One region of the Novosphingobium sp. KA1 genome, then DNA from elsewhere that is predicted to be linked to it. Evidence: riboswitches for the same ligand, from Rfam matches in the RefSeq annotation. Region 1 holds a riboswitch; each other region holds the start of a gene.
What was found. Region 1 has a riboswitch for cobalamin ahead of CA833_RS10185 (DUF1636 domain-containing protein). Riboswitches for the same ligand answer to the same signal wherever they lie in the genome.

Region 1 (10,465 bases):
GATACGGGCATGGAGGCTGGACGGCCAGCCCAGCGCGCCCTCGAGCGCCATGGCGGCGAGGATCGTCGGCTCAGCCATTGTGCAGGGCCCGATCCAACCGCGCCAGGGCGGCAGGGTCGGCAGGCACGCCGAAGCGCAGCCAACCGGGGAACTCGGCGAAAGGCCGCACCAGGATGCGGGCGCGGGCAAGGCGTTCGAACAGCTCGGCCGCGCGGCAGCCGGTGACGAGCCGGAACAGCGGACAGGCGCCCTCTGCCACCAGCCCATGGCGCGCCAGCACGGCATCGAGCGCGGCGGCGCGCCCCGGCAACTCGGCGCGCGTTGCCGCGATCCAGGCCGCATCGCCATAAGCCGCCGTGCCGATCGCCAGCGCGCCTGCGTGGAGCGGCCAGCTGCCCATTGCCGCGCGCAGCTTCGCCAGGATCGGCGGCGGTGCCAGCACAAAACCCAGCCGCACCCCGGCCAGGCCGAAAAACTTGCCGAAGGAACGCAGCACGATCAACCTGCCCTCGGGCCGCACTGCCGCAACAAGGCTGGCTTGCGGCGCGCAGTCGCCAAAGGCCTCGTCGACGATCAGCCAGCCGCCACGCCCGGCGATCCGGTCCGCCCAGCCGCACAGCGCCTCGGGCGAGTGCAATACGCCATCGGGATTGCCCGGATTGGCGATGACACAGGTTTCCGCCGCCGCCGCGACCTCGCCAAACCGGACGGGACAAGACACTGCGAAGGCCTCGACATGGCTGCGGTAGCTCGGCACCGGCGCCCGCCCCGGCAGATCGAGGATTCGCGCCAGCAGCCGCAGCGCCGCCTCGCTGCCCGGCACCGCACAGCACAGCGCCGGATCGGCCCCGAAATGCCGCGCCGCCACCGCTTCGAGCGCGGCGAGCGCAGCAGGATCGGGCAAGGCGTGCCAGTCCGGAGCGAACGCCTGCGGCACCGGCCACGGCGCGGGATTGAGCCCGGTCGAGAGGTCCAGCCAGTCCTCGGCAGCGCCGCCGAACAGCCGCGCGGCCTCGGCCAGGCGGCCGCCGTGGTGGAGGAAATGGTCGATCACCGGCTCGCCGCTCACCGGATCAGCACCAGCGCGGCGAGCAGCGCGGTCTCGGTCACTTCGATACCGGCGCCGTGGCCGTCGCCCGAAATGCCGCCGATCCGGCTGCGCAGCCACCATGCCCAGAGCGGCACCGCGGCAAACAGCGCCAGGAGCGGCGGCGCTACGGCCAGCGCCAGCACCAGCGCCGCCCCGCCCCAGAGGATGACGTGCCGCCATTGCACGGCCTTGCGGAACAGGCTGCCGAGCCCCTCGTGCAGCGGCACCAGCAGCAGCGTCCAGGCAAGCGGCGCCATGCGCGCCAGCACCGGCACCAGCAACAGGGCCCAGACCTGCCCCGGCCGCAGCGCATGAAGCAGCACCAGCTTCGCGGCGAGCTGCAGGACGATGGCCACCACCGCAAAGCTGCCCACATGCGGATCCGCCATGACCGCCGAGATCCGCTCCCGGTCTGCCCCGGCGCTCTTGTGGGCGGCCCCGGCGCCGTCGGCGACATCGCCGAGCCCGTCGAGATGGAGCGCGCCGGTCACCGCCGTCCACGCCGCCAGTCCGGCCAGCGCGGCAATCCAGCCATCGCCCGAGAGCAGGCCCAGCCACCAGCCGAGCGCCACCGCCCCGCCGACCGCCGCGCCTGCCAGCGGAAACCACAGGATGGCTCCGGCAAAGTCCGCCTCGCCCGCGCGAACCGCGGGCAGCGGCAGCCGGGTGAGGAACTGCAGCGCCAGGACGATACGGCGGATCATGAGCGCCGGATCATGAGCGGCCGCCATCCAGCGCAACGATCTGCGCAGCGGAGATCCGCCCTTCGCCATCGGGCCAGAGGCGCAGGCTCAGCACCGCGCAATAGGCAAATTCGAACGCCCATATCTGGCGGTGATCAAAACCGAACAGCACCGCCAGCGCCGCCCGCATGGCCCCGCCGTGGGTGACCACGAGGGTGTCGCGGGAGATCCCGCACAGGGCCTCGTTGACCCGCAGGCACAGCTGCGACCAGCGTTCCCCGCGCGGCGGCGCGCAGAGATCGGGATCGTCCCAGAAGGCGGCCTGCAACGAAGGGTCGAGGTCGTGCGGCGAAAGCCCGTCCCAGTCGCCGAAATCGAGTTCGCGCCAGCGCCGGTCGGCCCGGTGCGTCGCCCCGCGGGCATGCGCGATCTGCCGCGCGGGGACTTTCGCCCGCGCCAGATCGGACGAGAGGACTTGCGCGAATGCCAGGTGTTCGGCGCGCAGCATGCAGCGCGCCACGCCCGCCGGGGTCGGCGGATCGTCGCGGTGCCCCAGCATGAGCCCCGGTTCGCGCGGGGCGCCGTGGCGCATCAGGTGGACAAGGATGCCGTTCATGCAGCCCCGCTCATGCCGCCACCTCACGCTGTCGCCTCATGCTGTCGCCTTTCCGGCGACCAGAGCTTCGGCAAAGGTCGCCATGCCGGCATGGGCGGCCAGCGCCGAACGCACGATCTGCGCCGCCACCGCCGCGCCCGATCCCTCGCCCAGCCGCATGCCGAGATGCAGCAGCGGATCCAGCCCGAGCCTGTCCAGCAGCCGCACGTGCCCCGCCTCGGCCGAGCAATGGGCGGCCAGGCAGTGGTCGAGCGCCGCGCCATTGTCGGCCATGAGCGGCGCCACGGCGGCGCAGCAGATGAACCCGTCGAGCAGCACCGGCACGCGGTAATGGCGCGCGGCCAGCACGGCCCCTGCCATCGCCGCGATCTCGCGTCCGCCGAGGCGGCGCAGCGTCTCGAAGGCATCGCGCGGCGCACCGTCATGGCACGCCAGCGCCGCCGCCACCGCCGCCGCCTTGCGGGCAAGGCCGTCATCGTCGAGTCCGGTGCCCCGCCCGGTCCAGTCCTGCGCCGCACCGCCGAAGACCTTGGCGCAAAGCGCGGCGGCCGGCGTGGTATTGCCGATGCCCATCTCGCCCACGAACAACAGGTCGCTGCCGGGACGCACGGCCGCCGCGCCGATGTTGAGCGCGGCCAGGCACTCGCCCTCGCTCAAGGCCGGCTCCACGGTGATGTCGCCGGTCGGCCGGTCGAGATCGATGGGAACAACCGCAAGCTCGGCACCGCAGGCGGCGGTCAGCGCATTGATCGCGGCGCCGCCGTTCTCGAAATTGGCGACCATCTGGCGGGTGACTTCGGGCGGATAGGCGCTCACCCCGCGCGCGGCAACGCCGTGGTTGCCGGCAAAGATCACCGCCTGGATACGCTCGGCTTGCGGAAGTTCCCGGCCCTGCCAGCCGGCCATGAACACCGCGATCTCCTCCAGCCGCCCGAGCGAACCGGCGGGCTTGGTGAGGCTGGCCTGGCGCCCGCGCGCCGCCTCCAGCGCGGCATCATCGGGGACGGGAAGACCGGCCAGCGCGGCGGCAAAGGCGGCGCGGCCGGCAAACATCGGGGGGGCAGCCGAGGCAGTGGGCATGCTCATGCGGGCAGGAACCCTTCAGGGGGAGTGCGGGTGATGAAATGGCCTTTCACGCCTTCCGGCCACTGGCGATAGGGTACCTGCCCTTCGGCGCTTTCACCATGACGCAAGGCATAGTCGAGAATCGCGCGGGCAGCCTCCTCGCCGGGCTCGAAATCGCCCAGCACGTAGCCCAGCTTGCCCGGCGCGCGGATGTGCACGGTGCAATGGCGCTGGCAGGCGAACAGGCAGGCCATCTCCTGCACCGCGACCGCCTGCAGGGCGGGATCATCGGCCTGGAGCGCCCGCATCACCTCGGCCAGCAGCGCGCCGCCGCGCCGCCCTTGCCCGTCCTCGCGCGCATCGGCCGAAAGGCGGCAGGTGTTGCAGACGACCACCGAAGGGCCGGGCTCGACCGGGGTCAGCATCGGCAGACACTCCCCGCGCCAAAACAGCAATCGATTTCGGCACATGCACCGATGGGGCTGACCAGAACACGACAGTTCACGGAGTTTCCTTCCCGCTCGCGACATCGAATGCCCCTTCGGGTCGGCGATCGGGCAAAGGACGGATCGGCAGGGTCCCGGTGCATGGGCACCGCACGACAGGCCGCGTCCCCCGCCCGGGCGCTTGGCCGGCGGAGCAATGGCTGTCGCTCCGCGAGGGAAACTCCCCCGTCCGTCCGGCACACCCTGTCCCGACGAAGAACGACCGCGACGGGCAGGTCTCCTGGCTCACGGGTCAGGGCCGGTCCGGCCGCCTTCTCAGGAAACCTTGCCAATTGCGCGGCTTGCTTCCCAATGGCGTGTCTGGCCGAACGGCTCGCCGCTTACAGTTGCAGGGGCAGCCCGGGCATCTGACCCGCGTTCCCTTTTCATCCCCTTGCGGGGAACCTTTCGCGAGGCCGGCAACTATCGTGCGGACGGACGGCTGGCAAGTGGGCGAAGCTTGCGCCCTGCGGTGAAGTCCCATAGTCGCCCAACGATGCCGGCCAACACCGCCTCCTGCCCCGCCCTGCTGATCGCCGCCCCTGCCTCGGGACAGGGCAAGACGCTGGTCACCGCCGCGCTCGCCCGCCGCCATGCCCGCGCGGGCAGGCGGGTGCGGGTGTTCAAGTGCGGGCCCGATTTCCTCGACCCGATGATCCACGAAGTCGCCAGCGGCGCGCCGGTGCACCAGCTCGACCTGTTCATGGTCGGCGAGGAGGAATGCCGCCGCCTGCTGCACGCCGCCGCGCAGGAAGCCGACCTCATCCTCGTCGAAGGAGTCATGGGCCTCTACGACGGCGATCCCTCGGCCGCCGACCTCGCCCGGCGCTTCGGCCTGCCGGTCATGGCGGTGATCGACGGCTCGTCGATGGCGCAGACCTTCGGCGCACTGGTCCACGGCCTGGCGACCTACCAGCCCGGCCTCGACCTGACGGCCGTGCTCGCCAATCGGGTCGGCAGCGCCCGCCACGCGCAGCTGCTGGAGCAGGGCATGCCGCGGGGCGTGCGCTGGCTCGGCAGCCTGGGCCGCGACCCTGCGATCGGCCTGCCCTCGCGCCACCTCGGACTGGTGCAGGCGGGCGAAATCGCCGATCTTGCCGAACGGCTGGACCGCGCGGCGGATCTCCTGCCCGAAACCGCGCTCTGGCTGCCGGAGCCGGTCGCCTTTGCCGCGCCCGCCCCGGCGCAGCCGCTGCCCTCGCTGGCGGGGACCACCGTGGCCATCGCCCGGGACGCGGCCTTTGCCTTCCTCTACCCCGCCAACCTCGCCTTCCTCGAACGCGCGGGGGCGCGGCTGGCGTTTTTCTCGCCGCTGGCCGACCGCGCTCTGCCCGAATGCGACGCCGTCTGGCTGCCGGGCGGCTATCCCGAACTCCACCTCGCCCGCCTTGCCGCAAACACCCCGATGCTGGCGGCGATCCGCGCCCATCACGCGGCAGGCAAGCCGATCCTGGCCGAGTGCGGAGGCATGCTCTACGCTTGCGAGACGCTGGAAGACGCCGAGCAAAACCGCGCCGAACTGCTCGGCCTGCTGCCCGGCCGCGCACGCATGCAGTCGCGCCTTGCCGCGCTCGGCATGCAGGAGGCGATTCTGGACGGACACCGCCTGCGCGGGCACACCTTCCACTATTCCACGCTCGAAACCGCGCTCGCGCCGCTGGCCCAGGCCCGCACCCCTGACGGCCGAGCCGGCGAGCGGCTGTTCCGCTGCGGTTCACTTACCGCCAGCTACATGCATCTCTACTTTGTCTCGGCTCCGGTACTGATTGCTGCATTGTTCGGCAGGAGTGCGCGGACCGGAGGGTAAAGTCCGGTTGACATTTTCGCACACAAGCCTCTCTAAGCACTTGCATGGCCGCCGATTTGCAGACCATTTCCGCCGCGCGTGAGGCGCTTTCCTCGGGCGATGTCGCGCGCGCCGAAGCCCTGGCGCTCGCCGCGCGCGCCGAACCCGCGCTCGCGCTGGATGCGATCGAGGTGCTGGCTCTCGCCGCCAAGGCCCGCGGCGCGGGCGAGCGCTATGAAAACCTGCTGCGCGAGGCGGCGGTTCTCGCGCCCGAGCGCACGTGGCCGCGCAACGACCTCGCCGAATGGCTGCACGATACCGGCCGCCTTCACGACGCGGAAGCGGTCTTGCGCCGGACCATCGCCGACCAGCCCGGCAATCCCGACGCCCAGATGCGCCTCGGCACCATGCTGAGCGAGCGCGAGGAACTGGTCGAAGGTGCCGAGCATCTGCAGGCCGCGATCCGTATCGTCGGCCCCCATCCGCAACTGCTTGCCAATCTCGGCCGCAATCTCCAGCGGCAGGGACGCCTGGAGGAAGCCGCCCCGCTGCTGGCCGAAGCGGTTCGTGCCATGCCCGACGCCCTGCCCCCGCTGGCCTGGCTGGCCGAGCTGGAGGAACAGGCCGGCCGGTTCGAGCGGGCCTGTGCCGTGCTGTCCCGCGCCGAGGCGCTCGCGCTGCGCCAGGGCAGCGATGTCACCCTGCAGCGCGTCACCCTGCTGTCGCGGACCGAGGAATGGCCCATGGGGCTCGCCATGCTGGAGGCGGAAACCCCGCCTTCGGGCGCCGCCCTGCTGCTGCGCGGCCGCCTGCGCGACCGGGCCGGCCGCAAGACTGAGGCCTGGGATGACTTCACCGCCGGCAAGGCCGCGCTCGCACGGGCCGCCAGCCGCAGCTATCCGGCCCGCGCGGTGGGCGAACTGGTGCGGCAGTGGCAGGACGTCTTCACCGCCGACCGCTTTGCCCAATTCCTGCCTGCCGAGCGCCGCAAGGGCGTGCCGCAACCGGTGTTTATCCTCGGCTTCCCGCGCTCGGGCACGAGCCTCATCGAACAGGTACTGGCGAGCCATTCGCGCGTGCGCGCGGGCGGCGAGCTGCCGTTCGGGCGCGAACTGGCGGAACAGGCCCATGCACGCACCCAGGGCGCCTTCCCGCGCGATCCCGATGGCGTGAGCGAGGCCCTGCGCGACACGCTGGGCACGCTCCTGCGCGATCATTACCTCGCCCGCGCCGAACGCTACGGCCTTCTCGAAGAGGGCGCGGACTTCTTCACCGACAAGCTGCCGCTCAACGCGCTCTACCTGCCGCTGCTGCAACTGGCCTTCCCGCAGTCACCGGTGATCGCCGTGCGCCGCGATCCGCGCGACGTGATGGTCTCGGCGATGAGCCACGATTTCACCCACGGCTTCGCCTGCGGCTACCGGCTCGAGGACCTCGCGCTCCACTATGCCCGCATGGACGCACTGACCGAGCACTGGCTGGAGGAACTGCCGGTGCCCGCGCACGAACTGCGTTACGAGCGGTTTGTCGCCGACCAGGAAGAGGAAACCGCGGACCTGATGGCCTGGCTCGGGCTGGATGCCGAACCACGGCAACTGGCCTTCCACACCCTGCCCCGCCATGCGCCGACGCCCAGCCATGCGCCCGTGCGCGAGCCGCTCAACCGCCGCTCGATCGGACGCTGGAAAGGGTATGCCAAGGAACTCGCCCCGGTGCTCGCCGTGCTTACCGAGGCTATCGAACGCGGCGGTTATGCCGCCTCCGACAGCCCCGTAGCCAGTTCCGGCGCCAAGGGACCGACGATCAACTGAACACCGCTGGCCCCGTGCAGCACCATGCGCGCGCCAAGCCTCTTCAACGCGGCCTCGTCGATCGCTGCCGCGTCGGCGAGGTCGATCCAGACCCGGCTTGAAGCCGCGCCTGCCGCCGTGACATTGCCCTTGCCGCCCAGCGCCGCCAGCCAGGGCGCGGCATCGATTGCGGCCGTCGGCGCCGCTGCCGCTGCCGCCGCCGCTGCCCCCGCCGACTTGCCCTCCGCCGCAGCCGCCTCGGTAGCTCCCCGCAGCGGCCCTGCCGCCTCGCGCATCTCGCTTGCCACGTCGTCGGCGATCGGGCCGACCACGACCTGCAGCGCGCCCGGCGCCGGGCGGATCAGCCCGCGCGCGCCAAGTGCCCTGAGGCGCGGCTCGTCCACGGCATCGCTGTCATGCAGGCGCAGGCGCAGGCGGGTGGTGCAGGCGCCGATCTCGGCGAGGTTGCCCTTGCCGCCCAGCGCCGCCACGAAGGCCGCCCCGCGCGCGCCCTCGGCAGGGGCGATCGCCCCCGGATCCTCGCCCACCGGCTCGTCCTCGCGCCCCGGTGTCCTGATGTCGAAGCGCACGATCGCCCAGCGGAACGAAGCGTAATAGAGCAGCGCATAGGCCGCCCCCACCGGCAGCAGCAACAGCGGATGGGTGGCCTTGGAGTAGTTCAGCACATAGTCGAGCAGCCCCGCCGAGAAGCCGAAGCCGAGCTTGACGCCGAGCAGGTCCATCAGCGCCATGGCCACGCCGGTCATCACCGTGTGCATCGCATAGAGCAGCGGGGCGAGGAACATGAAGGTGAACTCGATCGGCTCGGTCACGCCGGTCAGGAAGGCGGTCAGCGCCATCGACAGGAACATGCCGCCCACCGCCTTGCGCCGCTCGGGCCGCGCCGCGTGGTACATCGCAAGGCAGGCGGCGGGCAGGCCGAACATCATCACCGGGAAAAAGCCCGACATGAAGCTGCCGGCCGCGGGATCGCCCGCGAAAAAGCGGTTGAGATCACCGGTGGTGCCGTGGAAATCGCCGATGATGAACCAGGCCACGTTGTTGATCACGTGGTGCAGGCCGGTGACGATCAGCATGCGGTTGAGCACGCCATAGGCAAACAGCCCCAGCACGCCTGCATGGACAACGCCGCCACTGACCATGTCCATGCCGCCGGTGATCGGCGCAAAACCGTATCCGACCACGGCCGCCAGCAACAGCCCGGCCAGCCCCGAGAGGATCGGCACGAAGCGGCGGCCGCCGAAAAAGGCGAGGTATTCGGGCAGGCGGATCGCGGCATAGCGGTTGTAGAAGGCGCCTGCGGTAAGCCCGGAGACGATGCCGATCGGGACCGCCAGCTTGGCGATGGCCTTGGCCCGCCAGGCATCCGCGGCGAGCCCGGCGGCCACGTCATGCGGCACCACCAGCAAGGTTTCGGCGCCCTTGCTGGCGACCAGGAAGCAGACCAGCCCCGCCAGCCCCGCCGCGCCATTGGCATCGCGGGCGATGCCGACCGCAATGCCGAGCGCGAAGAGCAGTCCAAGATTGTCGAAGATCGCCGCCCCTGCCGCGGCCACGAACGGCAGGTCGAGCAGGTCCGGCTGGCCGAGCCGCAGCAGCAGACCGGCGATCGGCAGCACCGCGATCGGCAGCATCAGCGCACGGCCCAGCGGCTGGAGCGATTGCAGCGAGAGCGTCATGCCACTTCCTCCACGATCTTGCCGAGTTCCGCGCGTACCAGGGCGCGCACGGCGGCGGCGTCAGGCAAAGCCAGCGCGGCCTCCGCCATGAGGCCGCATTGCTCCAGTGTGAGGCTCCGAACGCACGCCTTGGTCTCCGCAACCGAGCCCGCCGAAACCGAAAGTTCACGCACGCCGAGGCCGATCAGCAGCGGAATCGCCTCCGGATCCGCACCAAGCCCGCCGCACAGGCCGACAAGGCGACCATGGCGGCTGGCGCCGATCTGCGCGATCTCGATCAGTTGCAGGATCGCCGGGTGCAGCGCGTCGAGCCCCGCCGCGACATGCGGATTGGTGCGGTCGCGTGCCAGCGTGTACTGGGCCAGATCGTTGCTGCCGACCGAGAAGAAGTCGGCCTCCGCCGCCAGCACCCCGGCGTGCAGGGCGGCGGCGGGGGTTTCGACCATGATCCCGAGCGGCGGGCACGGACGCTCCTCTTCCGCAGCGATCCGCTCCAGCGCGGCCCGCGCCGCGCGCAATTCGGCGATCTCGCTCACCATCGGCAGCATGATCTGCACCGAGCCTTGCGCCTCCATGGTGACAAGCGCGCGCAGTTGCACGTCGAGCAGGTCGGGCGCTGCCAGTTGCAGGCGGATACCGCGCAGGCCCAGCGCCGGGTTTTCCTCGCCGCCCATCGGCAGGTAGGGCGCGGGCTTGTCGGCGCCGATGTCGAGCGTGCGCACGATCAGCGGGCGCCCTTCCAGCGCGGCGGAGATCGCGGAATAGACCTCACGCTGCTCGGCAAGCGAAGGGGCCTCGGCGCGATCGAGGAACAGGAATTCGCTGCGCAGCAGCCCGCAGCCCTCGGCACCGGCAGCGACCGCCGCACCGGCATCGGCGGCGGAAGCGAGATTGGCGAAGACCTCGATCCGGACACCGTCGCGGGTCATCGCAGGCTCGTGCGCATGGGCCGCGGCGGCGCGGCGGCGGGACTGCGCGCCTTCGATGCGGGCCCGTGCCGCGGCCAGGACACCCGCTGCGGGCGCATGGGTCAGCGCGCCCTTTTCGAGCAGCAGCGCCGCGCCTTGCGGGATCGACTTCAGCCGCTCGCCCGCCGCCACCAGCATCGGCAGGCCCAATCCCGCAGCGATGATCGCGACATGCGAGGTGGCGCCGCCCTCGACGGTGACCACGCCGCCAAGGCCGCCATCGGCCAAGGCCATCAGCTGCGAGGGATAGAGATCGTCCGCCAGCAGGATCGCGCCGGGCGG
Region 2 (10,465 bases), on a different replicon from region 1:
TCCGCCCCCGACATTCTCGGCACCCGCGCCCAGACTTACGCCTTGCGCCGCGGCATCCCCGTCGTCGCCAGCATGCATACCCGTTTCGAGACCTACCTCGACTATTACCGGCTGGGCTGGCTGCGCCCGCTGATCTGCGCGCATCTCGACCGGTTCTACCGCCGCAGCGATCACGTGCTGGCCCCCACCCCCGCCCTTGCCGAGCAGTTCACGCGGCTGCGCGGCGACGATCACGTCAGCGTCTGGAGCCGGGGGATCGACCGCAGCCTGTTCCACCCCGCCCGCCGCGACATGGCATGGCGGCGGGCGCAAGGCCTGCGCGACGAGGACTTTGTCGTGCTGTTCTTCGGCCGGCTGGTGCTCGAAAAGGGCATCGCCACCTTCACCGCCGCGATGCGCGCCTTGCAGAAGGACGTTCCCGCCCGCGCGCTGGTAGTCGGCGCGGGACCGGCGGCCGATGCCTTCGCCGCGCTGCCCGGCACGGTGATGACCGGCCATCTCGCCGGTGACGCGCTGGCCCGGGCTGTCGCCAGCGCCGATGCCATGCTCTGCCCCAGCACCACCGAGGCCTTCGGCAACGTCATTCTCGAAGCGATGGCCTCGGGCGTGCCGGTGGTCAGCGCCGATGCGCCCAGCGCCCGCATGTTGCTCGGTCCCGGCCAGCAGCGGCAGGCTCCCGCCGGCTACCTCTGCCCGCCCCGGGACCTGGCGGCCTATGCCGGCCGCCTCGCGGCGCTGGCCGCCGCCCCGGACGTGCGCCGGGCCATGGGCGCAGCGGCCCGCCGGAACAGCGCCGCCTATTCCTGGGATGCCGCCGGACGGAGCGTGGCACGGATCTACCGTGCCCTCGCGCCCGGCGCGGCGGGGAAAGGCGACCAGACCAACGGGCAGGCCCGCATCCGCGCGGCAGGCTGAACGCAAGACGGGGAAACCATGGCGGACACCAGCGCACTGGAAGAAGAGCTCAAGCTCGAACTCTCGCCCTACGATGCCGACCTGCTGGCCGACTGCGGGCTGCTGGGCGGTGCGCCCCGGCTGGTTTCCCAGGAATCGACCTATTTCGACACGCCGGACCATGCGCTGGCCCGCGCGGGCCTGTCGCTGCGGGTGCGGCGCAGCGGGCGGCGCCACAAGCAGACGATCAAGGCGGATGGCAGTGCCGCCGGTATGCTCGTGCGCAGCGAATGGGAGCGCGAGATCGCCGGCAACCAGCCGGTGCTGGACGAGGACAATCCGGTGACCGCCCTGCTCGGCCACCGCACCGCGCTGCTGGCGCCGGTCTTTGTGGTCGAGAACGAGCGGCGGGTGTGGAACCGGGACGGCATCGAGATCGCGCTCGATGAGGGACGGATCGTCGCGGGCGAACGCCTGGCGCCGCTCTGCGAGGTGGAACTGGAGCGCAAGGGCGCGCAGCTTGACGCGCTTTTTGCCCTGGCCCGCGAGATCGAGGCCCGGGTTCCCGCAAGGATCTGCGTGCTCAGCAAGGCCGAGCGCGGCTATCGCCTGCTGGGGCCGGCGGCGCCCGCGCCCAAGGCGGGGCGGGTCCGCCTGACCCCGCAGATGAGCGTGGCGGATTCGCTCGTGCTGATCGTCGGCCACTGTCTCGGCCACTTTCACCGCAACCTGCCCGCGCTGCTCGACCATGGCGACGCCCATGCGCTGCATCAGGCCCGCGTCGCGATCCGGCGGCTGCGCTCGGCGCTCTCACTCTACCGTCCGGTGGTGCAGGAGCCGCGCACGCTGGCCCGCTTCCAGCGCGAGCTGCAATGGCTGGCCGGAAAGCTGGGCGCCATGCGCGAGATCGACGTGCTGCTCGCGAACGACGACGATCCGGAGGCCATCGCCCCGCTCTGCGCCGCCAGACGCAAGGCTGCGGGCGAAGCGGCGGCGGCGCTGCGCTCCAAGCGGTGCCGCATGCTGATGCTCGACCTTGCCGAATGGATCGCGGTCGGCCGCTGGCGCCGCGCCGCTCCCGATGCAGCCCCCGAGGCGGCCCCCGATCCCGCTTTGGGCGAGCCGTCCCTCGGCGCCTTTGCCGCCGCAGTGCTGACCCGTCGCCGCAAGGTCCTGCGCAAGCGCGGCCGCCATCTGGCGGCGCTCGGCGACGAAGCCCGCCATGACGTCCGCAAGGCCGCCAAGAAGCTGCGCTATGCGGCCGACTTCTTTGCCGCGCTCTATCCGCAGGAACGCGAAGGCCGCCGCGCCAGGCGCTTTGTCGCCCGCGTGGAAAGGCTGCAGGAGCGGCTCGGCACGCTCAACGACCGGGTCACCGCGCCGGCGGTCCGTGCCCGGCTGGGCCTTGCGCCGCGCCGGGTTCCGACCGCCGATGCCGAAAAGGCCGAGCAGGCCCGCCTGCTGCGTGCGGCCGCCAGCGACTACGACGAATTCGCAACCGCAAGGCCTTTCTGGCGTTGATGGGGTTGCGGGCGCCCTCACCGGCCCCAATATCGACAGGCAATAGCGTCCAAAAACCGTTCCATCGCCCCATTCATCGAAAGGATCCTCGACAGATCTGGCACTGGATTGACGAAAGCGGCAATCGCGCATAGCCGCATGTCCAATGGCAATCGAACATTGCCGCCCGACCTGCGGCGCCCCCCGGCAAGGCCGCTCACGTAATTGCCGCCCCCCCGCGCGATCCGCCCCCTCGATTCCCCGTCGAGACCGCGCCGGGAGCATGCTCTACTCTGCAAGGCTGGCCCCGCATCCGGCGGCCACCCGACAAGGACGATCGAATGAGTCTGACGGCCGCCGCTGTCGTATTGATGATGGGTTCCGCGCTTCCTGAAGGGGGCGACCTTCCCCAGACCGATGCCGCCCCCGCCGCCCAGCCCGTCGCAGGCGCACCGGTGACAGGCGGGCAGATCACGGGCGGGCCGGTCAGCGTCCCCCTGCCCGCCTTCGCGGCATCCCCGGTGCCCCTGATCGATCCCGCGGCCGCGGCTGCCGAACAGCAGGCCGGTGAGCCGGCCAGCGAGCAGGGCGCCGACAACGAGACGATCGGCGACGACATTCTCGTCACCCGCCGCAAGCCGCCGCCGCCGGGCGACCCGCTGGAGCGCATCAACGAACAGTCGTTCAAGGCGGTGCAGGCGGTCGACAGCGCGGTGGTCGAACCCGTCGCCAAGGCCTATAACAAGGGCCTGCCGCGCCCGATCCGCCAGGGCCTGCGCAACTTCTTCACCAACCTGGGCGAGCCGGTGGTCTTTGTGGCCTTCCTGCTCGAACTCAAGCCCGGCAAGGCGATGGAGACCGTGGGACGCTTCGCGATCAACACCACGCTGGGCGTCGGCGGCGTCATGGACGTGGCCAAGCGCAAGCCCTTCCACCTGCCCTATCGTCCCAATGGCCTCGCCAACGTGCTGGGCTATTACGGTGTCGGCCCCGGGCCCTACATGTACCTGCCGATCATCGGCCCGACGACGCTGCGCGACCTGATCGGCGATTCGGTGGACAACCTTGCCTCCCCGGCCCTGCTCGGCAAGCCCTTCACCAAGCCGGAAGTGGCGTTGCCGATGATCGTGCTCAACCAGCTGGGCGAGCGCGCCGCCTTCGACGACGAGATCAACAAGATCCGCAAGGAAGACCGCCCCTACGCGGCCTATCGCGAACTCTACCTGCGCCAGCGCAAGGCCGAGATCGAGGCGCTGCATGGCCGCACCCTGCCCGATGTCGTGCCGGTCTACGGCCCGCGCATGCCCACCGCCGGCGGCAAGACGGCGCAGGATCCGGCAGGCCAGGAACAGGCGGGCCAGCCGGTGCAACCCGCGGTGCCGGAACCGGCAGCGGAACCGGCACCCGCTCCCGTTCCGGCCCCCGTGCAGATGATCTCGCAGCCGGTCGTCCAGCCGATCCCGCAACCGGCGGCCTAGTCGCGCCGTGGCAAGCGACAGTCCGCCGCAGGCCCCGCGCAATCTCCTGGCCGTCGCGCCGGGGGACGAGGCGCAGGAACGCTTCGAGGACCTGCTGCGCGCGCCGGGCGTGAGGATCGAGCGGATCGTCTCGCACGGCCAGACCACCCCGCCCGACCAGCCCTATGTGCAGGACTGGGACGAATGGGTGCTGGTGCTCGAAGGCGCGGCCGAACTGCTGCTGGACGGCACCTGCCGCCGCACACTGGCGGCCGGCGAGCACCTGATGATCCCCGCCGGCATGCCGCATCTCGTCACCCGCACCGCCAGCCCCACGATCTGGCTCGCGGTCCACATCGGCGAGCCTTGAAGGAGCCGCCGGATAGACGCGCCTAGCCCAGTTCGATCTCGTCGAAGCGGCGCCAGCGGTAGATCGCATAGCTCACTGCCCAGCAGGCCACGAACAGGCCGATGATCAGGAAGCCGAGCATGTTGAAGCGCTCCGACAGCGCCCGGGCGCCGTCCCAGGGCTGGCCCTCGAGCGCCAGTTTCTCGGCGAACAGCCCGGCGGTCTGGACCGCGCCGATCACCAGCGCGACCAGCGCCGAGATCGCCGTGATCGTGATGTTGTAGTAGAGCTTGCGGATCGGCTTCACGAAAGCCCACTCGTAGGCGCCCAGCATGATGACGCCGTCGGCGGTGTCGATCAGCGCCATGCCCACCGCAAAGAGCACCGGCAGGACCAGCAGCGTGCCGAGCGCGATGCCGTCCGCCGCATGGGCCCCGGACAGCCCGAGGATGGCGACTTCGGTGGCGGTGTCGAACCCCAGCCCGAACAGGAAACCGAGCGGCGCCATGTGCCAGCTCGATCGCACCAGCCGGAACAGCGGGCGCAGGATCCGCGCGATCAGCCCGCGCCCGGCCAGCAGGATGTCGAGATCGTCCTCATTCGGCATCTCGCCGCGCCGCGCCTGCCGGAACCGCATCCAGACCCCGCGCAGGATCGCCAGGTTCATGATCGCGATGGTGAACAGGAAGGTGGCGGAGATGGCCGTGGCGATCACCCCGCCCGCCTCGCCGATCGCCTCGAAGTCGGACAGGGTGCTGGCGGCGATCGCGATCGTCGTCGCCGCGACGAGGACGATCGCGGAATGGCCGACCGCGAACCACAGGCCCACCGTCAGCGGGCGCTGGCCGTCCTGCATGAGCTTGCGCGTCACGTTGTCGATCGCGGCGATGTGGTCGGCGTCGACCGCGTGGCGCAGGCCCAGGCTCCAGGCCAGCAGCGCCGTGCCCAGCATCAGCGTATTGCCGTGGAAGGCGGCAAAGGCCCAGACCCAGGCCAGGACATTGGCGGCGATCAGCGCCGCGAACAGCACCGTGATGCGGCGGCGCAAGGTGAAGGAAAGGAAACCCATAAAAACCCCGTCGGCGCCAGCGAAACCGGACGGGGAGCCTGCCGCGCCTGCGGCCGGCATCGCGGTGCCGGACGGACGCCACCTGACGCCCGGCACGAATGCCGGTGCGGCCCCCGCCGCACATGCGTCGCTCAGACGGAGTTTCCGTGCCGCGGCCATCCCCTGGACCAAGGCAAGAGCGACCATGCGCCGGCAGGTCTCCTGGCTCGCGGGTCATCGCTTGATGCACGGCCTTCCCGGGCCTCGCAGGATTTAGCGTCCGGCCCAGTGGCTGCGGCGAGGGTCCTTGCCCCGCCGCGATATGCATCGCGCTCGCCGCTTACAGTTGCAGGGACAGCCACGGATTCGAGGGGAAATCCCCTCCCACCATATTCCCTATTAAGCCCCTTTCGGGGCACCGGCGCGATCATGCCGCAACGTGCGTGAGCACGCTTCGGCTGGCGCCTTGGTAGCGCCCGCCCGCGCCGCCCGCAAGCGCGCGCGGGTCACAACGCGATCTCCGGCTTGGCGGTCATCAGCCAGAAGATCACGATCACGCCCAGAAATGCGGGCCAGCCGAGCGCAAACCACCATCGCGCCAGGCGGTGATAGCGCGGCGGCAAGGACGCGCCCTCGGGCGTGTCGTCGGCGATCCGGCGCATCGCGATCTGGATCCACACGACCGGCAGCCAGCAGGCCCCGACCACCGCATAAAGCAGCATGGCCGCGACCAGCCAGCCGCTGCTCAGGGGAAAGCCCGCAAGCCGCGCCAGCCACACCCCGGTCACCGGCTGGACGATGACCGCAGGCGCGGTGAACAGCCAGTCCGCCAGCACGACATTGCGGTTCACCACCCGCCGCGCCGCGAGGCTGGCGCTGCGGTTCGCCATCCAGCCGTGGAAGGCCGTGCCGAGCCCGGTGCCCAGCAGCAGCGTGGAACTGAGGATATGGATCGTCTTGAGCAGGAAATAGTCAGCCACGGCGCCCCTCCATCGCAAACAGGGCCAGCGAAAGGCCGAGAACGGCCAGGTTCTTGACGAGCGGGCCGAACGGATCGGCCCAGAGTTCGGGAGCGGCGGCGGTCAGGATCGCGGTATAGACCGCCATCAGCGCCACCCCTGCCAGCGGCGCGCCGCGGCGGCGCAGGATCAGGCCGAGGCCCACGGCGATGTCCGCCAGCGATCCGGCCCAGAGCGCCGCCGTCGCCCCGGGTCCGGCCAGGCCGACCCGGCCGAGCCACGGGGCAACCGTGGCGGTCGGCGCAAGGGCCAGCGAGACGATCCCGCCGCCCAGCCACACCAGCGCCAGCAATCCCGCCAGCACCGGCGCCAGCGCGCGCAGGCGGGCTTCGGTGAGGTCCGCCGCGCAGGCCGGGTACCGGGCGAGCGCCTCGCCCAGCGTCATCGGGCAAAAGCCCAGCGCGGCGACAAACGGCGCGGACGGCGCGGTGTTGCCCGCCGCCAGCATCGTCAGGCTCTCCCGCGTGGCCGGACCGATGCCGAGCCGGGCGACCAGCGCCAGCAGCGGTTTCGGCAAGGAGAGCTTGGGCGCCCGCCCCTGCGCCAGCCCCAGCCAGCCGCGCAGCGCTTCGGTCAGTTCATCGGTGCTGACCGCCTGCGGCCCCACCGCATCGAGCGCGCAGGCCAGCGGCCCGGGCCGCTCCAGCAGCCGCAGGACCGCCCGTGCCAGATCGTCGATATGGATCGGCTGCACCTGCCAGCGCCCGGAACCGAGCCGGGGCAGGAGCGGCAGCGCCGCCAGCGCCGTGAACAGCGCCGTGCTGGCCCCGCCGCGCCCCATCACCAGCGAGAGCCGCAGCACCGCCCAGCCCATCCGCTCGCCCGCCGGGTCGAGGGCCATGAGGTGATCGTCCGCCCGCTTCTTGCTGCGGTGATAGGCGGTCACCCCGCTCTCGTCGGCGCCGAGCGAGGAGATCTGGATCACCCTTCCCACCCCCGCCGCCAGGCAGGCATCGAACAGCGCCCGCGCGCCCCGGTCATGAACCCCCGCATAGTCGGCGCGGTTGCCGATGATCCCGGCACAGTTCACCACCGCGTCGATGCCGGCAAGGCGCGGCGCCCAGTCCGCCGCCCGGTCACGGGCGAGGTCGCAGGCCAGCGTCCGCGCCATGGGAAAGGACCGCCGCAGCCGCTCCGGTGCGCGCGCGGCCAAGGTCACGCGCGCACCGGCGGCCAGCAAGCGGCCGGCGACGTGGCGGCCGATGAAGCCGCCCGCCCCGACGATCAGGACATGCATCGCCGCCGCCCTCACGCGTCGCGGCGCGGGCTGCGGGTCCAGACCGCAAGGCCCATGCCGACCAGCGCCAGCAGGACGCCCATCAGCGCGCTCGTCATCGTGCCGCGAATGAGATCGGCCGGGCTGACGGCGACGCTGCTCATCGACACGAACAGCATCGGCGTGGCGACCATCATCACCATCGACCAGACCGTCCAGAAGCGCGAGCGCTCCTCGGTGCCGCACAGTTCGGCAAGCAGGATCGACAGCGGCCGCCACAGGACGGCGGCGGCGAGCGTGGCGACCAGCGCGGTCAGGGCATAAGTGAGGAGCAAGGCGGAGATCGGTTCCAGCATGGCGTGGGTTCCCTTCGTCGGCCCGCCGGGGATCGGCAGGCGCAAAGGGTGAATTGCAACGGCCGTGCCAATTGGCCCGGCATTTGCTGTGCCCAATGAGCATGGCCGCAAATTCGCCGAAAAGCGGGGCCGCGGAGCAGAGCGAAATGTAAACGATGTAAACAGGAAGCCGTGGTATGGTGTTAACGATGGATACAGCACTCGGCATCCTTGCCTATGTCGGCGCGCTCGCGCTGACCGCGCTCGCCAGCCTGCTGCTGGCTGTCTTCGTGGCGCTGCGCGCGCGGATGCTGCCGGGTGGACGGCTGCTGGTGGTGTTCCTTTGCGGTGTTGCCCTCTGGAGCATCGCGCAGGCCGCACCGGCGCTGCTCGGCCCCGCCTCGGGGACGTTCAGCACCGTGTGTGTCGCGCTCTCCCCGCTCCCCGCCGCAGCCTTTGTCCATCTGGTCTTTGCCTATGCCCGCTGTGCCAGCGAGCGCCCGGTCGCTATCGCCGCTTATGCCGCGGCGCTCTTCGCGGCGACGGTGGGACTGGTGTTCGGCGTCGGCGCGGTCGTGCCATGGCGGGGTTTTCCGGGCTTTTTCGTGCCCTCGCCCTGCGGCTGGGGCGTCCTCGGCGCGGCAGGCCTGCTCTCCCTCGCCGGGCACCTGCGCCTGCTCCGGACCTGGCTGGGGCAACGCCGGGGCAGCGGCGAAATCCGGCGCCAGAGCGAGCAGGCGCGCGCCGTTTTCGTGGCCAGCGGCCTCGGCCTTGTCGCCCTCACCGGCTTCGCGTTTCCGGCGCTGGGGCTAGCGATCTATCCCTTCCCGGTGCTGCTGCTGCCGCTCTATTCGGTGGCGCTGGTCTACGGCATCGTGCGCCACCGTTTCATGGCCGTCGACCTCTGGGCGCGCCGCGCGCTCGTGTGGGTGCTGCTGCTGGCGGGCGCCGGCATGGCCAGCGCGCTGATCGCCGCGCTGCCGCTGGCGCTGGCCGGGCGCCCCGCCGGTTTCCTGGCGACCTGGACCGCGCTCGCCGCCACGCTGCTGCTGGGCATGGCGGTGCTGACGCCGATGAAGCGATGGGTCGACAGGCTGGTCTTTCCCGGCGGCCAAGTCAGCGAAACCGATATTGCCACATGGCGCGACCAGCTGGCCGAGCCGGCCGACGCGGCAAGTCTTGCGGCACGGGCCAACACCCTGCTGCGCACCCGCCTCGGCCTGCCGGAAGACGGCCCCCACCTCGTGCTGGCAGGCGAGACGGTGACGCTGTCCGGGTGGGACGACGCCCCCCTTGCCACCCGCCACATCGCCGAGCGCCTCGCCGCGCTGGTCGGGGAAGCCGCCCGCCGCCTGACCGCCGCGCAGCGCCTCGTTGCCGAGGAACGCGAGGCCCGCCTTGCCGAAATCGGCGCGCTGGCGGCGACCGTCGCGCATGACCTGCGCAATCCGCTGGGCATCGTCGCCATGGCCGCGACCGGCGCCCCGGCCGATGTCCGCGGCGAGATCGCCGAACAAGTGGCGCGCATGAACCACCTCATCACCGACATCCTCGACTATGCCAGGGCCTGGACCCTCAGCCCCCGCCCGCTCGACGTGACGATGCTGGCAGGGCGTTTCGGGATCGAGGCACAGGTGCCCGCAGGCATGACCGTCACCGCCGACCCCATGGCGCTCGACCGGGCGCTGGCGAACCTCGTCGACAATGCGCGGGCGCTCGGCAGCAGGGTCGCCCTGATTGCCGCGCCCGGCCCGCCCGCCACGATCGACATCTGCGACGATGGCCCCGGCATTCCGGCCGAGATCGCCGACAGCCTGTTCCGCCCCTTCGTCTCGCGCCGCCCCGGCGGCACCGGGCTCGGCCTCGCCATCGTCCGGCGCGTGATGGAGGCGCATGGCGGCACCGTCACGCTCGCCGCGCGGCCCGGCTGGTCCACCTGCCTGCGCCTCACTTTCGGAAACCCGACATGATCCTGCTTGCCGACGACGAACCCGCGTTCCAGCGCCTTACCGCCCAGTGGCTGCGCAGCCTGGGCCATGACGTCGAGACCGTGGGCGACGGCGATGCCGCCCACGCCGCCTTTGCCCGCTCGCCCGCCGATGTCGTGCTGCTCGACCTCGCCATGCCGCCGCACCACGCCCCCGAAGCGGGGCTGGCGCTGATCCCCGCCTTTGCCCCGGCCCCGGTGGTGGTGATGACCGGCCATGCCGACCACGCGCTGGCATTAAAGGCCATCGAGGCGGGCGCATGGGACTTTCTCGCCAAGCCGGTCGATCCCGACATGCTGCAAGTCGTTGTCGCGCGTGCGGTGGAGCGGGCGCGGCTCGCTCGCGAAGTGGCGCAGCTCAAGGCGCAGTCGGTCGGCAGCGAGGACATGGGGCTGGCCGGCAGTTCCCCGGCGATGACCGCCCTGCGCGATCTGGTCCGCCGCGTGGCGCCCACCCCGCTGCCGGTCATGGTGCTGGGGCCGAGCGGCACCGGCAAGGAACTGGTCGCCCGCGCGCTCCACCAGGCATCGCCGCGCGCCGCCCGGCCGCTGGTACCGATCCACTGCGGCGCGGTGCCCGCGGACCTCCTCGAAAGCGAACTGTTCGGCCACCTCAAGGGCAGCTTCACCGGTGCCCATGCCGACCGCCCCGGCCTTGTC
Region 3 (10,465 bases), on a different replicon from region 1:
CAAGTCGCGCCGCGACGCGAACTTCGAGCGCACCTTCACCACCCGCAACCAGCTTGCGTTCTATACCGACGACCTCAAGGCCTACGTCACTTACGCGCACCAGCGCACCCGCACCGACGGCCAGTCGTCCACCGGCGGCGGCTATTCGGGCGAGGGCAAGTACGAGGCCCCCTGGCGCTACCTCGAACCGGCCACCCGCACCGGCGACATGCTGAGCCTGGAGATCGAAGGCAACGTGCACGATGCGGTCAACGTGGTGTTCGTCTCGGCCTATACGCAGCGCAAGACCAAGTACCAGGCCGACAACACCGACCTGCTGCTCGACCTCGACTACGGTTACGAGGCCTTCCCGGCCTTCTCCAGCTACAACAAGTCGGCCCAGAAGGAATACGAGTTCACCAACGAGCTGCGCCTCGTCTCGACCTTCGACGGGCCGCTGAGCTTTGTCGCCGGTGCCTTCTGGAACCGCCAGCACTACAAGTCGAACTACGACGAATACGTGCCCGGCTTCCCCGAATGGGCCAACGATCCGGACAACTGGGACACCGCGTTCGTCACCGATCACAGCAATCCCGAATACGCCCACGAGTATTCGTCCTTCGTGCGCAGCACCAATGACGAGAAGGGGCTCTACGGCGAAGCCACCGTGCACTTCACCGACGACCTCCAGCTCACCGGCGGCCTGCGCTACTACAAGTACAATGCCTGGGTGAACGGCGGTTCCTACCTCCCGCTCTGGGACGACACTTACGCCACGCGTTCGGGCTCCACCGGCAAGGACGGCCTTGTCTACAAGATCAACGCCTCGTGGAACATCTCGCCCGAGTTCATGGTCTACGGCACCTGGTCGACCGGCTACCGCATCGGCGGCGTGAACCGCACCGCGCCCTGCAGCCAGGACGTGATCGACAAGTACAACGCCGGCTTGCCGCAGGACGGCCAGACGCTCTGCGCGCTGCCCAACGAACTCTCCTACGGCCCCGACAAGACCAAGAACGCCGAAATCGGCATGCGCGGCCAGCTCCTCGACAACAAGCTGAACTTCAGCATTTCGGCCTTCCACATCGACTGGGACGGCATCCAGCTTGCCGGCCAGACCTATTACGGCGCCATCGGCATCACCGTGAACGGCGGCAAGGCGGTGTCGAAGGGCATCGACGCCTCGTTCGAGGCCCGGCCGATCCCCGGCCTGTCGATCCGCGGCAACTACTCCTACCTCGACGCGCACCTGACCGAGGGCGTGGCCAACCTGCTGTCGACGCATGACGGGCTGGTCGACGCCGAGGTCGGCGACCGGCTGCCCGGATCGGCCAAGAACAAGGGGGCGATCGGCGTGACCTACGACCTGCCGGTGGGCGACAACAGCCTCGCCTTCGGCTGGACGGCGACCTATACCGGCAACATCCTGACCCGCGTGGGCGCCCGTGCCGGCGGCGAAAAGCTGCCCGATTACTGGATGCACCAGGCCAACATCACCTACAAGACGGCGATGTACGACATCGGCCTCTACGCCACCAACATCTTCGACAAGTATGCCGTGACCGGCGTCAGCAACGACCTGACCCGCGCCGGCATCGTCAACGACGGGGTGGTTTCGCGCTACTATGGCCGCTCGGTCGCCCAGCCGCGCACGATCGGCCTGCAGGGCACCATGCGCTTCTGATCGAAGTCCGGCACAAGCAACCAGGAAGCGGCGCGGGAAACTCCGGTTTTTCCGCGCCGTTTTCCGTCCGCTCAGTCGATCGCGATGCCCTGCGCGCGGAAATAGGCGGCGACTTCGGCCATGCCCTCGCCCTGGGTCTTCCAGCGGCCCACCGCGTCGCTGTTGAGCTTGCGCCGCACTTGCGCGGCGCTCGGCGTGGCGACGGCGGCGCGGTTCTCGTGGAAGGCAAGGCAGGCCGCGTCCCAGTCCAGCCCGCAGTGGCCGAGCAGGCGGCGGGTCTGGCCTTCCTGGTCGGCGACCAGTCCTTCATAGCTCAATTGCAGCACCCGGCCCGGATAGAGCCGCTCCCACAATGCCATCAGCCGGTCGAAGCGCAGATAATAGCGCGCCGTGTCCATGAGATCGTAGGAGTAGCCGTAATAGGCCGAGAGGCTGGCAAACAGGTTCTTGTAGTTGCTCCACACCGTGTCCATCGGGTGGCGGCGCAGGCAGACCACCGAGGCCTTCGGGAAGGCCCGCAGGATATGGCCGACATACAGGAAATTGGCCGGCAGCTTGTCGACGAACCGCGCCGCGCCTGGCGGGCGCTGGTGCGCGGCGCGGGCCATGTAGGCCTCGCCGACAAGACGGGGGTCGATCGCCGCGCTCGCCGCCACCGTCGCCGGATCGATCACCAGCCGCGAAGGCGTGCCCACCAGTTGCTTGACCGCCAGCTGCTTGACCGCCAGCGGCATCGCCTGAAGCTCTCCGGCCGAGCCGACGCCCGGATGCGAGGACAGGATGCGGTCGACCAGCGTGGTGCCGGTGCGCGGCATGCCGACCACAAAGATCGGCGCATCGTCGGCGCCCTGGTAGCCCGGCCCCGGATCCGCCAACCCCGCGCCGAACGTCGCCTCGATGGCATCGAAGATCGCCGCGTCCTGCGCAAAATCGTAGCGGATCGCCCGCTTGTGCGCGGCATTGGCGAGGGACAAGTGGCCAAACGCCGCCGCCGCCTGGCCGAGGTCTTCGAGTTCCTTGGCCAGTGCATAACGGATGCGCAAGGCATCGTCCGGCCTCGCCGCGGCGGCCAGCGCCGCTTCCAGCCGGGGCACGTGATGGGCCTCGTGCGTCTGGCGCGAGAGGATCGCCAGCGCATAATGCGCGCGCGCATTGCCGGGATCGGCGGCAAGGATCCGCTCGTAGTGCCCGCGCGCCTCCTCCACCCGCCCGGTGAACCCGCTCGCCGCCGCCAGGTTGTAGCGATAGTCGAGATTGTCCGGCTCGGCCGCAACCGCGGCTGCAAACGGCACCATCGACGCCTCGTGATCGCCCAGCCGCGCCAGCACGCAGCCGATGGTGTCGCAGGTCAGCGCATCGCCGGGCGGCAGTGCCATGGCCTGCCGCGCGGCCTCGGCCGCCTCGCCGTCACGGCGCAGCAGGATCAGCAGCCGGGCCAGATGCGCGAGGTATTCGGCGCGGGGCGCGCGCGCGGCCGCAGCCTCGATCAGCGGCACCGCCTGGCCGACCTGCCCCGCCTCGGCCGCGCTGATGCCGAGCAGGAAATAGCCCTCCGCGCGCTCGGGCGATGCCGCGATGAGACGGCGGGCCGCCGCCCCGGCCGCCGCCAGATCGCCGCGTCCCAGCGCCGCGCGTGCCTCGGCCTCCAGCGTCATGCGCCGCGCCCGGGGCAGGCGGACAGGGTCGGGACAAGGGCGGGCCGGTGCAAAGTCATGACCGCAGGTCTAGCGGCTTTGCCCCGCAGGTCCAACGCGCAAAAGCACTGGCGCAATCGCCACTTGGCGCCCCTGCCGTGCCCGTCTAGAGCAGGCCCATGGCTCAGGCGACGCGCGCGACGAAGATGCTCGAACAGGCTGGCATTGCCTTCAGCCTGCACAGCTATGACTACGATCCCTCGGCAGACAGCATCGGCCGGGCGGCGGCCGAGGCGATCGGCGCCGATCCGGGGCAGGTGTTCAAGACGCTGATGGTGCTGGCCGACGGCAAGCCCGCCTGCGTGATCGCGCCGAGCAGCGGCGAAGTCTCGATGAAGCGCGCCGCCGCCGCACTCGGCGTAAAAAGCGCCGCGATGATGAAACCCGCCGAGGCCGAGCGCCTGACCGGCTACAAGATCGGCGGCATCAGCCCGTTCGGACAGATGAAGCGCGTTCCCGTCGTGATCGACGAGACCGCGATCCTGTGGGACGCGATCTTCATCAACGGCGGCCAGCGCGGCCTTCAGGTGCGCCTCACCGCGCAGGACGCCGCCGAAGTGCTGGACGCGAGACTGGCCGATATCTCCGCCTGAGAGACCGTTTGAAGAATGCCCGTCATGGCATTTTTGAGACGGCACCAGCCCGCCCCCCACCCAACCACCCGCGAGTGTATCCTGATGGGTGGTTGGGTGGGGGAGCGGGCTGGTGCCGTAAAATTCGCGTGTCGCGAATTTTCAAACGGTCTCTGAAGGCTTGCCCTCCCACCGGTCGCCAGCTACGAGCGGGACCGTCCGAAACGCCGCAAGGCAGCTCGGACATGATCGCGCCGGTGCCCCGCAAGGGGCTTAATACGGGAACACGGCAAGGATGGTTCGCCATCCGGACCGGGCTGTCCCTGCAACTGTAAGCGGCGAGCGCGATGCACATCGCGGCGGGGCAAGGACCCTCGCCGCAGCCACTGGGCCGGACGCTAAATCCTGCGAGGCCTGGGAAGGCCGTGCATCACGCTATGACCCGCAAGCCAGGAAACCTGCCGGCGTCGATGTCGCTCTTGCCCGGGTCCAGGGGATGGCCAAGGCACGGTAACTCTTCCGTCTGAGCGACGTGATGCATGCGGCCGGGGCCGCAGCGGCATGCCGTGTCGGGCGCCCGTGCGCCGGTCCGACAAGGCGCGCCGCCTTCGCCGCGTGTGCGGCGGAAAGCCCGGCCGTTTCAGGTCGCTGGCGCGCGGGAGACGATTACATGAGCAAGGTTCCCACCACCGTCATCACCGGCTTCCTCGGCGCCGGCAAGACCACGCTGATCCGCCACCTGCTGCAGAACGCCAAGGGCCGCCGCCTGGCCCTCATCATCAACGAGTTCGGCGATGTCGGCGTCGACGGCGAACTGGTGAAAGGCTGCAACGACGAGGCCTGCCCGCAAGACGACATCGTCGAACTGGCCAACGGCTGCATCTGCTGCACCGTCGCCGACGACTTCCTGCCGACCATGCAGAAGCTGCTGGACCGCGAGAACAAGCCCGATCACATCATCATCGAGACCAGCGGCCTTGCCCTGCCCAAACCGCTGGTGAAAGCCTTCCAGTGGCCCGACATCCGCACCCGCGCCACGGTGGACGGCGTGGTCGCGCTGATCGACGCCGATGCCGTCGCGGCCGGTCGCTTCGCCACCGACGAGGCAGCGCTGGCGGCAGCGCGCGCGGCCGATCCGATGCTCGACCACGAAAGCCCGCTAGAGGAACTGTTCGAGGAACAGCTGGGCTGCGCCGACATGGTCGTGCTCAACAAGACCGACCTCGTCGACCCGCAAGCCCTTGCCCATGTCGAGACGCTGGTGCTGGCCGAAACGCGCCCCGGTGTGAAGATCGTGCGCGCCGATCACGGCGCCGTCGACATCGCCGCGCTGCTGGGCATCACCGCGGCAGCCGAAGACGACCTCGATTCCCGCCCCTCGCACATCGATGGGCTGGACGAGGATCACGACCATGACGACTTCGACAGCTTTGTCGTCTCTGGTGGCGATGTGGTCGATCTCGAGGCGCTTCTGGTGCGTCTGAACGACCTGATCGCGGAGCACGACGTGCTGCGCGTGAAGGGCATGGTCGCGGTCGTCGGCAAGCCCGGCCGCCTGGTCGTGCAGGCCGTCGGCCCCCGCATCCAGCACTTCTACGACCGCGGCTGGCTGCCGCAGGAAATGCGCCGCACGCAGCTGGTCGTGATCGGCCAGAAGGGGCTGGACCGCGCCGCCATCGAGGCGGGGCTGGCGGGGGTTCTCGGCCCCGTGGCCGCTACCGCAGACGCCTGATGCACCTGCTGTCCGCCACGCCGGGGACGATCTCCAATGGCGAGGAGGCGATCGACCTCGACCAGTCCCCCGGCGACATGGTGATCCTCACCGTGGCGGACAGCGAACTCGCCTGCTTCGCGGGCGCGGCGGCGCGGATGCCGGACGGCGCACCCAGCATCCGCCTCGCCAACCTGCTGCAACTGCGCCACCCCTATTCGATCGACCTCTATGTCGAGAAAGTGATCGCGCACGCCAGATTCGTCTGCGTGATCCTGCTCGGCGGCAAGAGCTACTGGCCCTACGGCATCGACGAGATCGCCCGCACCGCGCGCGAGAACGGCATTGCCTTTGCCGCCATTGCCGATGGCCGCGAAGCCGATCCCGCGCTCGACCGTGCCTCCACCCTGACCGCCGATCTGCGCGAACGGCTGCGCGACTATCTGCGGCAGGGCGGCATGGCCAATGCCCTCTCCTTCCTGCGCACCGCCACACGGACCATCGGCCATGACGCCGGCGCGCCCGACGATCCGGTGCCGGTCGCCGACGCCGGGCTCTACCTTGCGGGCACCGAGCGCGCAGGCCTTGCCGAAGTGCGGGCGGGCTGGACCCAGGGCCGCCCGCTCGCACTGCTGGTGTTCTACCGCGCGCTGATGATCGCGGGCACGCTGGACGCCGTGGACGCGATGATCGCAGCGCTGCACGAGCGCGGCTTCAACGTTGCCGCCGTCCACGTCCGCGCCTTGCGGGAGCCGTTCGCGGCGGACTGGCTCTCCGGCCTGCTGGGCGAGATCGCACCCGACGTGATCGTCAATGCCACCAGCTTCGCCTCCTCCTCCGTAGGAGACGAGCGCAAGCCGGGGATTCTGGAAAAAGCGGATTGCCCGATCCTGCAAGTCGCTTTCGCCGGTGTCGAGGAGGCCGATTGGCACGGTTCCGCACGCGGCCTTGGGCCGCGCGATCTCGCCATGAACGTGGCGCTCCCCGAAGTGGACGGCCGCCTGTTCACCCGCGCCGTCGCCTTCAAGGCCGCCGCCCGCTTCGACGCGGTGACCCAGTGCGGCATCGTTGTCCCGCGCATCGCGCCGGACCGGGTGGCCTTTGTCGCGGACCTCGCCGCCAACTGGGCGAGCCTGCGCCGCACGCCGTGCCCCAAGCGCCGCGTGGCGCTGGTGCTGGCCAACTACCCCAACCGCGACGGGCGCATCGGCAACGGCGTCGGCCTCGACACTCCCGCCAGCACCGCGGCGATCATCGCCGCACTGGCCGAGGCGGGCTACGACACCGGCGCAGCGCCAGGAGACGGCGCCGCGCTGATGCAGGTGATGACCGGCGGCGTGACCAACGACCTCACCTCTCGGGCCCGCCCCGGTGAAGTCTCGCTGCCGCTTTCGGCCTACGAAGCCGCCTTCGCGAACGTGCCCGAAAGTGCACGCAAGGCCATGACCGAACGCTGGGGCGAGCCCTCCGCCGATCCCTTCGTGCAAGGCGGCGCGTTCCGCCTGCCGGTCCACCGTTTCGGCAATCTCGCCGTCGCCGTGCAGCCCGCGCGCGGCTACAACATCGATGCCAAGGCGAGCTACCACGATCCCGCGCTGCCCCCGCCGCACGCCTACCTCGCCTTCCACATCTGGCTGGCGCAGGACTTCGGCGCGCAGGCGGTGGTCCATGTCGGCAAGCATGGCAATCTGGAATGGCTGCCCGGCAAGGCCATCTCGCTCTCGCGCGAATGCTTCCCGGAAATCTGCGCCGGGCCGCTGCCGCAGCTCTACCCCTTCATCGTCAACGACCCCGGCGAAGGCACGCAGGCCAAGCGCCGCATCGGCGCGGTCATCGTCGATCACCTCACCCCGCCGCTGACCCGCGCCGAGACTTATGGCCCGCTCAAGCAGCTCGAGGCGCTGGTGGACGAATATTACCTCGCCGCCGGCATGGACCCGCGCCGGCTCGACCGGCTGCGGCGCGACATTCTCGATCTGGCACGCAGCCACGGCCTCGACCGGGATGCCGGCGCCAGCGGTAACGACGACGATGCGCTTTCGGCCATCGACAACTACCTGTGCGAGCTGAAGGAATTGCAGATCCGCGACGGTCTGCACGTCTTCACCCGGTCGCCCGAAGGCCGCTTGCGCCGCGACCTGCTGGTCGCGCTGGCCCGCACGCCGCGCGGCTACGACCATGCCGGACAGGCCTCGCTGCTGCGGGCGATGGCGGACGACTTCGGACTGGACTTTGACCCGCTCGACTGCCGGATGAGCGATCGCTGGAATGGCGTCCGGCCTGAAGCCCTTGCGGTCGTCTCCGATGAACCATGGCGCACGCATGGCGATACCGTCGAGCGGCTCGAACTGCTGGCGGCGGAATGGGTCAGCGAAACAGCCCAAACCCCGCTCGTCCTGAGCGTGTCGAAGGACCACAGCCCCGCATCAGCATCCTTCGACAGGCTCAGGACGAGCGGGGCGGGGGACAGAACGCTGGCCGTCCTCGATGCCATCCGCACCGACCTCGCCCCGCGCATCGACCTGTGCGGCCCGCGCGAGGCCGAAGCGCTGCTGGCCGGTCTCGACGGCCGTTTCGTGCTGCCCGGTCCCTCTGGCGCGCCTACCCGCGGGCGGCCGGATGTGCTGCCCACGGGGCGTAACTTCTACTCGGTCGACACCCGCGCCGTGCCCACCGCCGTCGCCTGGGAACTCGGCCGCAAGTCCGCCGATCTTCTCGTCGAGGACTACCTCCAGCGCGAGGGCGAGCACCCCAGGGCCGTGGCCCTTTCCGCATGGGGCACCGCCAACATGCGCACCGGCGGCGATGACATCGCGCAGGCCCTCGCGCTGATGGGCGTGCGTCCGCGCTGGGACTGGACTTCGGGCCGCGTGACCGGCTTCGAGGTGATGACCGTGGCCGAACTCGGCCGCCCGCGCGTGGACGTGACCTTGCGCGTCTCCGGCTTCTTCCGCGACGCCTTCCCCGAACAGATCGACCTGATCGACAGCGCCGCGCGCGCGGTCATGGCGCTCGACGAGCCGCTCGGCGACAACCCCGCCGCCGAGCGGCACCGCGCCGAAACCGCAGGGCTCATCCAGAGCGGCGAGGCCGAAACGCAGGCCGCCCGCCGCGCCGGTGCCCGCGTGTTCGGATCGAAACCGGGCGCCTACGGCGCCGGGCTTCAGGCGATGATCGACGAGAAGATCTGGCACGAACGCGGCGATCTGGCCGATGTCTACCTCGACTGGGGCAGCTACGCCTATGGCGGCGGCGTTGAAGGTGATGCCGAGCGCGGCCTGTTCGCCGCGCGCCTCGCCTCGGTCGATGCGGTCGTGCAAAATCAGGACAACCGCGAGCACGACCTGCTCGACAGCGACGACTACTACCAGTTCGAAGGCGGCATCGCCGCCGCCGTCGAACACCTCAAGGGCCGCGCGCCGATCAGTTATCACAACGACCACAGCCGCCCGGAGCGCCCGGTCGTGCGCACGCTGGAAGACGAGATCGGCCGCATCGTGCGCGGGCGCGTCACCAATCCCAAGTGGATCGCGGGCGTCATGCGCCACGGCTACAAGGGCGCGTTCGAGATCGCCGCCTCGGTCGATTACCTCTTTGCCTTTGCCGCCACCACCCACGCGGTGAAGCACCACCATTTCGACGCCGTCCACGCCGCCTTCATCGAGGACGAGGCGGTGCGGGACTTTATGGCGCAGGCCAACCCCGCCGCCTTGCGCGAAACCGCCGCGCGGCTTGCCGAGGCGCTGGAGCGCGGCCTGTGGAAACCCCGATCGAACAGCGCGGGCCTGACGCTCGCGGCCCTTGCAGGAGCATGACCATGGTGCAGCGCAGTGACGAGCAGCACGCCGAGAAGATGAAGAAGAAGCAGGCCGCGCATGACAAGATCATGGCCGGAAAGACGGTCGAGAAGGGCCTGCTGATCGTCCACACCGGCAAGGGCAAGGGCAAGACCACCGCAGCGCTCGGCATGGTGGTGCGCGCCATCGGCCACGGCAAGAAAGTGGGCGTTGTCCAGTTCGTGAAAGGGGCGATGACCACCGGCGAAAAGGTCGTCTTCGATGCCTTCCCGGACAATGTCGAATTCAAGCCGATGGGCGAGGGCTTTACCTGGAACACGCAGGACCGCGCCCGCGACATCGCGCTCGCCCGCGAGGCGTGGGAGGAAGTGAAGCGCATGGTCGCCGATCCGGCCTATGACATGGTGCTGGCCGACGAACTCAACATCGTGCTGCGCTACGACTACCTGCCGCTGGACGAAGTGCTGGATGTGCTGACCGCGCGCGGCGAGATGAAACACGTGCTCGTCACCGGCCGCAATGCGCCCGAGGCGCTGATGGAGGCCGCCGATCTCGTCACCGAGATGACGCTGGTGAAGCACCCGTTCCGCTCCGGCGTGAAGGCGCAGGCGGGCATCGAGTTCTGACCATGCCGCCGCGCTTCGGCCCCGACTTCCAGCAGGAACTGGGCGACCTGCTGGCCTGGCGCCGCGACGTGCGCCATTTCCGCAGCGATCCGCTGGAGGAAGAACTCGTGGCCGAATTGCTGAGGGCCGCCCAGCTTGCGCCCTCGGTCGGCAATTCGCAGCCCTGGCGTTTCGTGCGGGTGCGCTCGGGCGAACTGCGCGACGCGCTGGCGGCCCATGCCGATGCCGAGATCGCCCGCGCCGGTGCCGCGATGCCCGAGGATCGCCGCCCGGCCTATTGCGCGCTCAAGCTCCACGGCCTGCGCGAGGCGCCCGAACTGATCGCGGTGTTCTGCGACGATGCCACGCCCGTCGGAGGCCGCCTCGGCGCCGCGACGATGCCGGAAACGCGGGGGTTTTCCG

Region 2: it holds a riboswitch for cobalamin, as region 1 does, so the genes downstream of both, CA833_RS17935 (HoxN/HupN/NixA family nickel/cobalt transporter) here and CA833_RS10185 (DUF1636 domain-containing protein) in region 1, are expected to answer to the same signal.
Region 3: it holds a riboswitch for cobalamin, as region 1 does, so the genes downstream of both, cobW (cobalamin biosynthesis protein CobW) here and CA833_RS10185 (DUF1636 domain-containing protein) in region 1, are expected to answer to the same signal.

Annotation. Positions count from the first base shown of each region.
Region 1 covers NZ_CP021247.1:2,089,352-2,099,816, reverse strand. The annotation lists gene cbiB (adenosylcobinamide-phosphate synthase CbiB) at 1-78, opposite strand, end outside; gene CA833_RS10205 (threonine-phosphate decarboxylase) at 71-1,051, opposite strand; gene CA833_RS10200 (adenosylcobinamide-GDP ribazoletransferase) at 1,066-1,791, opposite strand; gene CA833_RS10195 (histidine phosphatase family protein) at 1,805-2,389, opposite strand; gene cobT (nicotinate-nucleotide--dimethylbenzimidazole phosphoribosyltransferase) at 2,426-3,475, opposite strand; gene CA833_RS10185 (DUF1636 domain-containing protein) at 3,472-3,879, opposite strand; cobalamin riboswitch at 4,153-4,363, opposite strand; gene CA833_RS10180 (cobyrinate a,c-diamide synthase) at 4,436-5,746, shown strand; gene CA833_RS10175 (sulfotransferase) at 5,791-7,536, shown strand; gene nagE (N-acetylglucosamine-specific PTS transporter subunit IIBC) at 7,476-9,215, opposite strand; gene CA833_RS10165 (glucose PTS transporter subunit IIA) at 9,212-10,465, opposite strand, start outside.
Region 2 covers NZ_CP021248.1:23,613-34,077, reverse strand. The annotation lists gene CA833_RS17955 (glycosyltransferase family 1 protein) at 1-915, shown strand, start outside; gene CA833_RS17950 (CHAD domain-containing protein) at 934-2,415, shown strand; gene CA833_RS17945 (VacJ family lipoprotein) at 2,736-3,872, shown strand; gene CA833_RS17940 (cupin domain-containing protein) at 3,880-4,221, shown strand; gene CA833_RS17935 (HoxN/HupN/NixA family nickel/cobalt transporter) at 4,244-5,269, opposite strand; cobalamin riboswitch at 5,443-5,686, opposite strand; gene CA833_RS17930 (DUF2269 domain-containing protein) at 5,755-6,228, opposite strand; gene CA833_RS17925 (SDR family oxidoreductase) at 6,221-7,504, opposite strand; gene CA833_RS17920 (hypothetical protein) at 7,516-7,839, opposite strand; gene CA833_RS17915 (sensor histidine kinase) at 8,028-9,788, shown strand; gene CA833_RS17910 (sigma-54 dependent transcriptional regulator) at 9,785-10,465, shown strand, end outside.
Region 3 covers NZ_CP021248.1:1,655,102-1,665,566, forward strand. The annotation lists gene CA833_RS24945 (TonB-dependent receptor) at 1-1,663, shown strand, start outside; gene CA833_RS24950 (sulfotransferase) at 1,735-3,318, opposite strand; gene ybaK (Cys-tRNA(Pro) deacylase) at 3,477-3,950, shown strand; cobalamin riboswitch at 4,168-4,410, shown strand; gene cobW (cobalamin biosynthesis protein CobW) at 4,600-5,661, shown strand; gene cobN (cobaltochelatase subunit CobN) at 5,661-9,455, shown strand; gene cobO (cob(I)yrinic acid a,c-diamide adenosyltransferase) at 9,458-10,063, shown strand; gene bluB (5,6-dimethylbenzimidazole synthase) at 10,066-10,465, shown strand, end outside.